3 regions of the Marinococcus salis genome follow, and region 1 is predicted to be linked to each of the others. Evidence: predicted binding sites of a transcription regulator. Region 1 holds the regulator's gene; each other region holds the start of a gene.

Region 1 (4,083 bases):
GCTTCAGAATGTTCGATGCGTCAATCGCACCCTCTGCACCGCCGGCGCCAATTAAGGTATGCAGTTCGTCAATGAACAACAGCACATTTCCGGACTGGCGGATTTCTTCCATTACTTTTTTCAGGCGGTCTTCAAATTCACCGCGGTATTTCGTGCCGGCAACGACTGTGCCCATGTCGAGGGTCATGACCCGTTTATTCCGGAGCGTTTCTGGAACTTCGTTAGAGACGATCGACAATGCCAGGCCTTCAGCGATAGCTGTTTTACCTACACCAGGCTCCCCGATAAGAACCGGGTTGTTTTTTGTCCGGCGGCTTAATACCTGAATAACACGTTCAATTTCCTGGCTTCTTCCGATGACCGGATCGAGGCCTTCTTCTTTAGCTACTGCCGTCAGGTCTCTTGCTAAGCTGTCCAGGGTAGGCGTATTGGCGCTTCCCCCTGCTCCAGGAGCCTGCTGGCTTCCAGAGCTCGAAGCACCTTCATTGCTTCCGAGAAGCTGAAGCACCTGCTGCCGGGCTTTATTCAGGCTGACGCCAAGATTATTCAGTACCCGGGCTGCAACGCCTTCTCCTTCACGGATTAAGCCAAGCAGAATGTGCTCTGTTCCTACATAGGAATGCCCAAGTTTTCTCGCTTCATCCATGGAAAGCTCAATAACTTTTTTCGCCCGTGGAGTGTAATGAATCGTTTTCGATCCCTGTTGCCCAGTACCAATAAGGGTTTCTACTTCCTGCTGAATCTGGTCTGTATCCAAATTCAATGCTTGAAGGGCTTTCGCCGCAATGCCCTCACCTTCACGCACTAAACCAAGAAGAATGTGTTCTGTTCCTATATTATTATGGCCAAGGCGGATAGCTTCTTCCTGAGCTAGCGCCAATACTTTTTGCGCTCGTTCTGTAAAACGGCCAAACATCATGTTGCATGCACCTCCTACGCATTGGTAAATCTATAGTTCAAGTTTTATTCTTTCACGGATCACACTTGCCCGTCTTATATCTGCTTCTTCTTGAGTCAGTGATTCTCCTGCATACTGCTCAAGAAAACCAGGCTGAGTCAGTAACATAAGTTCATTTAAAATATTACCCGAAATCCCTTTAATTAAATCCAGGTCGATACCAAGCCTCACGTCTGATAAACGATTGGCAGCTTCTTTGGTTGTCATCGTACGGCTGTAGGCAAGGATGCCGTAAGACCTGAACACCCGGTCTTCGAGCTTTATTCTTGAAGAGCTGAGCAGAGACTCGCGTGCGTGGCGTTCTCTTTGAATCACCTGCATTACTACACCGCGCAGATCTTCAATGATATCTTTTTCAGATTTTCCTAATGTCATCTGGTTGGAAATTTGAAAAAGGTTGCCAAGTGCTTCACTGCCTTCTCCGTAAATGCCTCTTACGACAAGACCAATCTGGTGAATAGCCGGAAGAATACGGCTAAGCTGGTTGGTCCAGACTAAAGCAGGCAGGTGTACCATTACTGAAGCTCTCATACCTGTTCCTACATTTGTCGGGCAGCTTGTTAAGTAACCGAGCCTTTCGTCAAACGCATAGGTAAGGTTGGCTTCCGCCCAATCATCGAGACGGTCAGCTTCATTGTAACATTCTTCAAGCTGCATGCCGTTACTCAGACATTGAAGACGTAAATGATCTTCCTCATTAACCATGATACTGATTGATTCATCGTTATTCAAAAGAACAGCACTATGTGCCATGTTTTTTATTAAATAGGGGCTGACAAGATGCTTTTCCACCAGTACCTGCCGTTCATTCGGGCGAAGCTCATTCATATTCAACGCTTCAAGGAAGCCTACTTCTTTTGATTGATTCAATAGAGTGGAAGAAGCATAGCGCAGAAGTGTTGCACTTGCTTCTTCTGAAGCAAAAACAGGGAAGGGATATTGCTCTATGTTACGGGCAAGCCGGACCCGGGTGCTGAGAGCAATATCGCCTTCCGGCCCTGGGCCTTCCTGCATCCACGGACTGATCGCTTCTGAAAAAAATTGTTCGGATGCCATCAGCTGTCTTCCTCCCTTCCTTGAAACTGCTTTTCAAGGGCCCGGATTTCGTCTCTTAATTCCGCAGCTTTTTCAAACTCTTCATTTTGGACAAAAATGTTAATCTGTCGTCTTTTCTCCTCCAGCTCCCTTTGGGCATACAGCTTCTCATGCCTGTGTTTTGGAACCTTGCCGGTATGATGGGTATTGCCGCTGTGTACCCGGCGAAAAACAGGTGTCAGTTTCGATTCAAACGCGTGATAACAATGAGCACAACCCAATCGACCGGATTGAGTGAACTGTTTATACGTCAGTCCGCAGTTGTCACATGTCAGCGGCCGGGTTGTGTTTGCTTTTTTCGGCTGTTTCTTCCCGGCGTTTCCAGTAGTACTAGGCTGATCCATGTTTAATAAGTCCGATAACAAGTCCTGGATTGTATAGCCACCGGCAGCTGACATGAAAGAATGCTCCGTTTCAGAAGATTCCCCTTGTTCTTTTGCACACTCTTCGCATAAATGAAGCTCTGTTTTAGCTCCATTAACGATTTTCGTGTAATGCAAAGAGGCCGGACGCTGACCGCAATTCTGACAGATCATATCTCTTCCCTCCCCTTATTCATAGCGCAGGCTTTCTATCATAGCTTGCATGATCCGCGCACGAACAATATCCCTTTCTTCTGGATACTTCAAAGCCAGTATAGACCTATCAACTGCCGCAAGCATTAAATTTGCTTCACGCTTATTCACCACTTTTTCCTCAAATAAACGCATAATAACACTCTCTGCCGTTCTTTGATCAATACCGTGGCCCACAAGATCTGAAACTTGGCGAAGCAGCTCTGCGTGATCTGAAATTTTAGCCCTTGTAATTCGTATATACCCGCCACCGCCACGTTTACTCTCTACTACATAGCCTTTTTCAATAGTAAAACGCGTGCTTATGACATAATTAATCTGAGAGGGGACACACTCAAAGCGCTTTGCAAGTTCACTTCTTTTAATTTCAATTAGATCCTGTTCACTCTGTGTTAAAATTTGTTTTAAATAATTTTCAATAACATCAGACATGCTTTTCATTCCCGCGACCTCCTCTCCGCCCCGGTTCGTCTTGCTATTATCAAAAAATTGATTTTGACTATCTTTGACTATAATATATAATATTATTCAATTGTTTTCAAGCTAGAGAAGGGCAAAATGAAAAATCCGCCCTGAGATATATTAATCATAGGACGGATTCAATTCTATTTCTTTTATGCTCTCCACTTTATATAAAGATTGATACAGTTCTGTTTCAGCTATACCCTCTGGTAGATGAAGTTTAATATAATAATGAAGAAGAGCTTCGTCTTCGTCGAATTCTTTCCCTTTTATTTTTTGAACTTGAACCTCCATGCTTTCGAGACGCTGAATCGCCTCGCCGAGCTCGTTTGCTTTTTTGTCCATAGCTATAAACAATACGTCCGTATCAGAAACGTTTTTAAACCATTTGTCTACGTGATTTAGAAAGATAAGACTTGTCAATACAATGACCGTCGCAGCAATACCAGCAAAAAACATTCCTGCCCCTATGGTTAGGCCGATAGCAGCGACTGTCCAGATGGAAGCAGCAGTAGTCAGCCCCCGTATAGAAGCTCCCTGAACTATAATGGTACCAGCACCGAGGAAGCCAATCCCACTTATTACATAAGAAGCCAAACGCGAAGGATCATAAGCAACCAGATCCCCGTTTTGGTTTAAATAGTCCTGAAAGCCAAATAAAGCAAGCAGCATCACCAAACAGGAACCGGTCCCAACCAGCAGATGGGTTCGAAAACCAGCTGGATGGCCTTTCGATTCCCGCTCAATTCCTATCACTCCCGCCAAAAAAGCAGCAAGAATTAAACGAATTAGTATAATGACTGATTCATATTCCAACCACTGCTCCATCTAAGTCACATCCTTTCCTTCATTATATCCTATCTTTTTTGCTTTGTTTAAAGCTTTCTCATATAAAAAAACCGCTCCCCTCCGAAAAGGGAAACGGTTTAGCTCGCCCGGCAGCGATCTACTTTCACGGGGGGAGAGCCCCCGGCTATCATCAACGCTGAAGAG
Region 2 (4,083 bases), on a different contig from region 1:
GCTTCAGCATTTGCTCGTAGGCAGCGTCGGCAATTTCTTTTCGTCCATATCCGGCATTTACACACCAGAGACCCGCCATGCCATCAAGGTATGACTTTCCATCTATATCAGTCACCCAAGAACCTTCTGCTTTCTCCGCCACCATGCCTCCCTCTGGATTGTAAGGCCTCATGGCATGCCAAACACTTTCTTCATCTTTTTTCTTTATTTCTTCCGGTTCCCAATTCATGACGATCACCCTTCCTGCTTTAAATGTCAGCGCATACAAAATGTGGTCTACCGTGATCTTCTCACGTCTCTACTGAAAAGAAAAGGTCCACTTCCGGGCCATTTATGAATAGAACCTGCTGCCCGTATTTTCAGCGGTTTTCAGAAGCATATTGATAACACTTCCATATTTAGGTAGTATTGCTTTTATACTATTATGCTTTAATACTAGAAAAGAGAGAGTCCCGTTGACTAAGTTCCAAGCACTGCACACAAACATTAAAATACGCCTCATCACTGATTTTTCCATGGAATTTGTATTGATGGCCATTCTTCCATTTATGGCAGTTTATTTCAGCAGCCGCCTTGGAGCCGGCACTGCCGGGCTGTTGCTGGCATTTACTATGGCTGCAGGCATTGGTATCGGTTTATGGACCGGACATTTATCGGATGTTATCGGCCGTAAGCGTATCATCGTTACTGCTCAGGGCCTGCAGGTATTGAGCCTTGGCGTAATGGCGCTGGCGAGCTCCCCCGTATTTGAATCCGTATGGCTGATGTTTGCAGCTTTTCTTGTCGCTAACGCATGCTTTAACGCCGCTGATCCTCCGTCCGAAGCAATGATTATAGACTACAGCTCTGAAGCCGAGCGCCCCTACGTTTATCAGCTTGCCTACTGGCTTGGCAACGTGGCATACGCCTTTGGGGCTGTTATTGGAGGGCTGTTTTTTGAGAGCGGGCGCGTGTATTTATTTGTTGCTTTATTTCTTGTGAGCATATGTATTTGGTACGTGGTGGCTTTTAAATTAACGGAAAAAAAGCAGGCGGTTTCTTTTTCCAAGAAAGGTCTTCAAAAAACTCAGGCCCCTCTTACTATATGGAAACGGTACGCCGCTATACTAAAAGACCGGCGCTTTCTATTCTTTTTAATCGGTACCGTTTGTATCGCCAGCCTGGAATTTCAGCTGGACAAATACGTCGCTGTCCGCCTGGATGAACAATTTCACCTGATGCTTGGAGGATTTGAACTCACGGGAGTAAGAATGTTCAGTCTTATTATGTTTATTAACACGCTTGGCGTTGTCTTTTTTACCATGCCGGTTTCCGCACGGGTTTCTTCTTTAAATTATAAAAAAGTGTTAGCTGCCGGTCTCGGAATCTACACTCTCGCCTTCGGATTTTTCGGGTTCAGCACTTCGTTTTTAGTTCTTATAATCGCTGCTGCAGCCTTCACCCTGGGAGAGATCGTTTATATTCCTGTCCGCCAGACGATACTCGCCGGCATTGTTCATGATGATTCCCGTGGTTCTTACATGGCAATGGAGTCAATGATGTATAATGCCGCCCTCCTTCTCAGCAGTTTTATGCTTACGGCAAGTGCCGTCATTCCTCCAGCGGGAATGTCGACACTATTCGTTCTCTTAGGCGTTGTTGGCTTCATCAGCTACCAGCTCTGCCTTCCGTTAACAAAAAGCGGGAAGGTCCGTGCTTCTTAATTTCTGCCCTCTGGCAGCTACCTTTTTTTTCGCCGGCGCAGGTCTACTGTCAGTGAAGGAACATCCACGCGGAGCAGTGTCCACCGGAACAGCTTTACCTTTAGCTCTCCGGCCACTACCACTGCTTCCACCGGATTCCAGTTTTCAACTCTTCGCGCTGCCTCTACCACAGGCACGTGCGGCTCCGGAAATGTTTTTCTTGGCACTGGACGACTTCCTCCAAACAAGTGGCGGGGCTCTGACAACCTATATATTTTAGTCGCTGGACGCTGCCCGCTGTTTCTCATCTTTTTCCTCCTCTTCTGTATAACTTCGTTTCTTTTTTCCTTTCCCTTTTTTCCGCTAAACCTTTCACCGTCTGTGCTTTTCTTCCAGTTCATCACTTTTTATTGGTCAGAAACGTTTAGACTTTCGCAAAAACGTTAATACATTCTCTACCGTTTTCCACAGATATTATTCGAGCATATTTCTTGAAACTCTCTTCTCCATTTCCTATTATGTAGGTGTAAATCAATTGGTCAGAGAAAATCAAATTTATCTCTTGCATTATACAGGAAGCGGGTATATAATACTGTTACAAGGTCAAAGATAGTCAAAGTCAACGAAGTAATTCTGACCTTACGAAGATGAATACGAACGATGCACACGTCAATAATACTACTTTAAAAATAAGGAGGTTCGGTTCAGTTATGATGAGATGTGAACATTGTGAACAGCGTCCAGCACGCATTGAACTGAACATGAATGTTAATGGAAGCCATCAAAAGATGCACCTGTGCGAACGGTGCTATAGAGAAATCCGCCAAAGCATGAATCAGCCATCCGGTCAGGGCGGCTTCGGCGGCTCCCAGTCCCCATTTGACCAATTCTTTAATAATATGATGGGCGGCTCAGAACAAAACGCAGGACAGGGGCAGGAACAGCAGGCTCAGTCCGGCGGCGGCCAGGGCGGCGGTCTTCTTGACGATTTAGGTAAAAATCTGTCCGACGTTGCACGTGCCGGCCTCATTGACCCAGTCATCGGCCGCGATAAAGAAGTTGAACGTGTCATTGAAACATTAAACCGCCGCAATAAAAACAATCCGGTTCTTATCGGCGAACCGGGTGTCGGTAAGACAGCGATTGCTGAAGGTCTTGCCCTCCGTATTTCGGAAGGTGATGTGCCAAACAAGCTGAAAAATAAAAGCATTTATCTGTTGGACGTAACCTCCCTCGTAGCAAATACTGGGGTACGCGGCCAGTTTGAAGAACGCATGAAGCAGCTGCTGAAGGAATTGCAGGAACGCCAGGATGTCATCGTCTTTATTGATGAAGTCCACCAAATCGTTGGCGCAGGTTCAGCAGAAGGCTCTTCTGACGCAGGCAACATTATGAAACCAGCGCTTGCCCGCGGGGAAATTCAATTAATTGGTGCAACTACACTTGCTGAATACCGCAAAATTGAAAAAGATGCAGCGCTTGAACGCCGCTTTCAGCCGGTCATGGTTAACGAACCAAACCTCGAAGACAGCGTAGCGATCCTAAAAGGCCTGCAGGCAAACTATGAAAAATTCCATCACGTTGCTTTTACCGATGAAGCACTAGAAGCCTGCGTCAATTTGTCCAATCGCTATGTACAGGACCGGTTCCTGCCGGACAAAGCGATCGACTTAATGGATGAAGCAGGCTCCAAGATAAACCTCGCCCACAGCGATGACGACAGCGAGTCCCTGCAAAGCCGCATCGAGCAGATTGCCGCAGAAAAAGAACGTGCTACCCAGCAGGAGGATTACGAACGTGCAGCTAAGCTTCGGGATGAAGAAGCCAAGCTGCAGGAGCAGGTAAAAGAAGCTGAACAAAACGGCAAGATTCAAAAAGAAACACCAACAGTGAATGTAGAAACGATCCAGATGATCGTGGAAAATAAAACCGGCATCCCTGTTCGCCGCCTCCAGCGCGATGAACAAAAGAAAATGCGCGATCTGCCTGAACGTCTAAATGCGAATGTCATCGGCCAGGAAGAAGCTGTAAGCAAAGTTGCCCGTTCCATTCGCAGAAATCGTGCCGGCCTGCGCCGCGGAAGCCGTCCAATTGGTTCCTTCCTATTTGTCGGACCAACCGGTGTCGGTAAAACTGAGCTTTCCAAAACGCTCGCTTCTGAAATGTTTGGCGACCCTGAAGCGATGATCCGCCTCGACATGAGTGAGTATATGGAAAAACACTCGGTATCCAAGCTTATCGGTTCGCCGCCAGGATATGTCGGACACGATGAAGCCGGGCAGCTTACAGAAAAAGTACGCCGGAAACCGTACAGCATTATTCTTTTGGACGAGATTGAAAAAGCGCACCCTGATGTGCAGCATATGTTCCTGCAGATCATGGAAGACGGCCGCCTGACTGA
Region 3 (4,083 bases), on a different contig from region 1:
GTGGTGCGGATGGCAGAAGAAACCAAAGAAATGCTGACGGATCTTGCCATCATGGAAAATGGCTATCAGTTTAACCGATCAATTTCTAATGACGTGATTCCGAATACGGACAGCCGGCGGGCGTATCTGCGCGGAGCCTTTTTAGCCGGGGGATCGGTTAACCATCCGGAAACGTCTTCGTATCACCTCGAAATTTACTCAATGTATGAAGAGCACAACCGGGCTCTCCGGACTCTGATGGAAACATTCGGACTTACATCGAAAAGCCTTGAACGGAAAAAGGGCTATATTCTTTATATTAAGGAAAGCGAAAAAATTACCGAGTTTTTAAATATTATTGGTGCTCACCAGGCCCTGTTGTATTTTGAAGATGTACGGATTATGAAAGACATGAGGAATTCGGTGAACCGCCTCGTAAACTGCGAAACAGCGAATCTCAATAAAACCGTGGGGGCTGCTTTGCGGCAGGTCGAAAACATTCAGCTTGTCCAGGCGGAAGTCGGGCTCGAAAACCTTCCGGAAAAAATCCGCGAGATAGCGATTCTGCGTGTGCAGCATCAGGATGTTACGCTGAAGGAGCTCGGGGAAATGGTACCGAGTGGAAAAGTGAGTAAATCCGGGGTGAATCACCGACTGAGAAAGATCGACCAGATCGCGGAACGTATCCAGGCTGGTAAGCCGCCAATTCCCGAAAAAATTTAATTAGTAAAAACCGGCGCCTGTAGGAAGAGAGGGGGGCCTCTACTGCCACAGGCGCCGGTTTACAGCCGTTGTTAAAGCGCTTGCTTAAAAAGTTACCGAATTGACTTACGTTATTGGTGCAAAAAAAGCGGGTACCGGATGAAGACAGATGGAGAAAGGGAGATAATAACTATGGTCGAAAAAACAGTAGAAGTAAATTTGCGCACAGGGCTTCAAGCCCGGCCGGCAGCATTATTCGTTCAGGAGGCGAACCGGTTTCATTCCAACATTTTTCTGGAAAAAGATGAAAAAAAGGTGAATGCTAAAAGCATTATGGGCGTTATGAGCCTCGCAGTACGTACAGGGGCCTCGGTTAAGCTTTCGGCTGAAGGTGCAGACGAAGAGGAAGCGGCCGAATCATTAACGGAGTTTATGAAAAAAGAAATGTGAATAATAAAAATCAGGACAGCGCTATGCCGTCCTGATTTTTTGTCTCTTACTGCCCCATAACCTGGTCCACGAGACCATATTCTTTTGCCTGCTCCGCACTCATAAAGTTATCACGATCGGTATCGCGCTCGATAACTTCAAGCGGCTGGCCGCTGCGGTCAGCAAGGATTTGGTTGAGCTTTTCGCGCATTTTAATAATGCGGCGGGCATGAATTTCAATATCAGCAGCCTGGCCCTGAGTGCCGCCGAGCGGCTGGTGAATCATTACTTCACTGTTTGGAAGAGCATAACGCTTGCCTTCCTGGCCGGCTGTAAGAAGAAAAGCACCCATTGATGCTGCCATGCCGACACAGATAGTGGAAACCTGCGGCTTAATGTGCTGCATTGTGTCATAAATAGCCATGCCGGCTGTGATCGAGCCGCCCGGACTATTAATGTAAAGAGAAATGTCTTTCTCCGGATCGTCGGCTTCGAGGAAAAGAAGCTGCGCTACGATCGAGTTGGCTACGTTGTCATCAATGCCCGAGCCAAGCATAATAATGCGGTCTTTCAACAAACGCGAATAAATATCATATGCGCGTTCGCCCCGGTTGGTTTGTTCAATAACTGTTGGTATCAAGTTCATGAAAAGAGTCCTCCTTTAATGAAATGTATGCCTACATTCATGGTAGTTGTATGGAAAATATTTTTCCTTCCGCGTTGCTGTTATTATCATAACTCTTTGGTCAATTAAGGTCAAATAAAAAGTATGCTCCTATTTCATATATTCATACGTTACCTCTCATTCCCTTCATTTTCACAAACATAAACGTGCCGTGTAAATGTTTCTGCTTCAGGATATGCCTTAAGTTATATGAAAAATGATCTGACAAACAAATAGAATGCCCAGATCTATTTTCATATAATACCAATAACTGAACAAGGAAAGATATCGAATTAAGGAAGAAAAATATGTTATGATATAAGAAAGCGTTTCCAAACGGAGGTGGAAATAATGGGTTTAGGGCTTGAATTGCAGCAGAAGCAAGAGATGAGTTTAGTGATGACGCAGGAATTAAAGCAGGCAATTGCCCTGTTGAAGCTGTCGACCCAGGAATTATCTGACTATCTGCAGGAAGAGGCGATGGAAAACCCTCTAATGGATTTAACCATGCCTTCTATTACTGACGGTACTGCGCTGTCTGCCTCTCAAACAGCAGTCCCTGCCTATACCCCGGCATCCGGAAATGAACAGCTGGACTGGCGTGAGCCGGCAGGGGAAACTCTCGAAGATACGCTGAGGGAACAGATTGCCTGCGGCCGTTACAAAGGCAGGGAACGGGATATACTTCTGTTTTTAGCCGGAAGTGTCGATGAGCGTGGATACTTAGAAGACATCAAATGGGAAATGGAGAAGAAGTTTCAGCTTGAAAGCGAAGAAAGCGAGCAGTATATTTCGACGTTCCAACAGCTTGAACCAGCAGGAGTCGGGGCAAGAAATTTAAAAGAATGCCTCCTTCTGCAGCTTGAACGCTGTCTGGATACGGATCCCTATATTGATCAGGTAGTCGCCGATGACCTCGAGGCGCTAGGAGCAAAGAAATGGCGCTATCTTCAGCAGAAATATCACCTCAGCAAAGAGCAGCTCCAGGAGATTTACACTTGCCTTCAAAAGCTTTCGCCGTATCCTGGGGATGCGTATAGGCAGGAGACATCTATTTCTGTGTCCCCGGATATCCGTGTAGAAGAGGCTGAAGGAAAGTGGGTCGTCACTATTTTAAATGACCGGCTTCCGGAACTGCAGATGAATGAAAAATACTGGCGTCTCTTGCAGCAGGATACCGATGAAGAAGCCAGGCAGTATGCAATGGAAAAATATAAGCAGTTTTTATGGATTGTAAAAAGTGTCGAACAGCGGCAGCAGACGCTGCAGAAAGTATCAGAAGCGATCGTCGGAGCCCAGAGTGAATACTTAAAGTACGGCGAAGAAAAACTTCGTCCTCTTACGCTCCGGGAAATAGCTGAGCAGGCGGAGGTGCATGAATCCACGGTTTCACGGACGACGAGCCGCAAATACATGCAGACACCTCACGGCCTGGTGGAGCTGAAGCATTTCTTCTCCTCAAAAATTGCGCGCCTGGAAGAAGACGCTTCAAGCAATGGAGTGAAGGCCATGATGAAAAAACTGATTAAAGAAGAAAATAAAGAAAAGCCTCTTTCGGACCAAAAGCTTGCAGATCTGCTGCAGCAGGAACAGAAGTGTACGATTTCAAGGCGGGCGGTTGCGAAATACAGAACAGAACTCCGCATTCCTTCTTCCTCCCAGCGCAAGCAGCCAGTATAGCCAGTATCCTCCTTGCGAAAAAGGAGGATTTTTTATGCATAAAATTATCAGCATTCGGGTAATAGTCTAATGTAACAACTTGAAAATCACGGTGAACATTTGCGTTGATTTTCCAGATGCAGATTGCTACAATGAAATTGTGAACAAAACGTTCATTTTTTTATAAAATGAGCGGGACAGAAAATGTCTCTCCGGGACCTTATTAGTCCCGGAGGGGGAAGTGAAGATCAATGATGAGGAGTGGCTTGAAATAAGCTGCTGCCACAGGTTCGGTGGTGTAGCAATATGTTACGTGACGTATTGGAGATGCAGCGGAAACTGCAGCCTGATGTGCTCGAAACGTTAGGGAAGAGGTACCGCATTTTGCAATACATCCGCCTGATGCAGCCGATTGGAAGAAGAACCCTTGCCACTCAGCTATCCATTTCAGAGCGGGTTCTGCGCAGTGAAACAGATTTTTTGAAGCAGCAGGGGCTTATTCTGATGCAAAGCGCAGGGATGCTTTTAACTGAAGAAGGCACCAAGCTGCTCGAAGGACTCGAACAGACAGTCAAATATACTTTTGGCCTCGAGGAATTGGAGCAGAGGCTGGCGGGTTATTTATCCGTGCCTAAGGTTATCGTGGTGGC

The links. Region 1 encodes CtsR, which represses protease genes until heat stress. Its sites were predicted from a motif close to ATGGTCAATAAAGGTCAAACA; they were not measured.
Region 2: ACTTK6_RS08185 (ATP-dependent Clp protease ATP-binding subunit) is a predicted target of CtsR. The motif match lies at 2,218-2,238, and genes of this name have one in related genera.
Region 3: clpP (ATP-dependent Clp endopeptidase proteolytic subunit ClpP) is a predicted target of CtsR. The motif match lies at 1,853-1,873, and genes of this name have one in related genera.

What each region holds. Positions count from the first base shown of each region.
Region 1 is NZ_JBQOJB010000017.1:18-4,100, reverse strand. It holds gene clpC (ATP-dependent protease ATP-binding subunit ClpC) at 1-919, opposite strand, end outside; gene ACTTK6_RS12735 (protein arginine kinase) at 950-2,014, opposite strand; gene ACTTK6_RS12730 (UvrB/UvrC motif-containing protein) at 2,014-2,589, opposite strand; gene ACTTK6_RS12725 (CtsR family transcriptional regulator) at 2,605-3,069, opposite strand; gene ACTTK6_RS12720 (MgtC/SapB family protein) at 3,211-3,918, opposite strand.
Region 2 is NZ_JBQOJB010000007.1:22,963-27,045, reverse strand. It holds gene ACTTK6_RS08200 (aminotransferase) at 1-229, opposite strand, end outside; gene ACTTK6_RS08195 (MFS transporter) at 456-1,703, shown strand; gene ACTTK6_RS08190 (hypothetical protein) at 1,721-1,909, opposite strand; gene ACTTK6_RS08185 (ATP-dependent Clp protease ATP-binding subunit) at 2,396-4,083, shown strand, end outside.
Region 3 is NZ_JBQOJB010000022.1:32,544-36,626, reverse strand. It holds gene whiA (DNA-binding protein WhiA) at 1-702, shown strand, start outside; gene ACTTK6_RS14335 (HPr family phosphocarrier protein) at 874-1,131, shown strand; gene clpP (ATP-dependent Clp endopeptidase proteolytic subunit ClpP) at 1,178-1,756, opposite strand; gene rpoN (RNA polymerase factor sigma-54) at 2,126-3,454, shown strand; gene ACTTK6_RS14320 (sugar-binding transcriptional regulator) at 3,740-4,083, shown strand, end outside.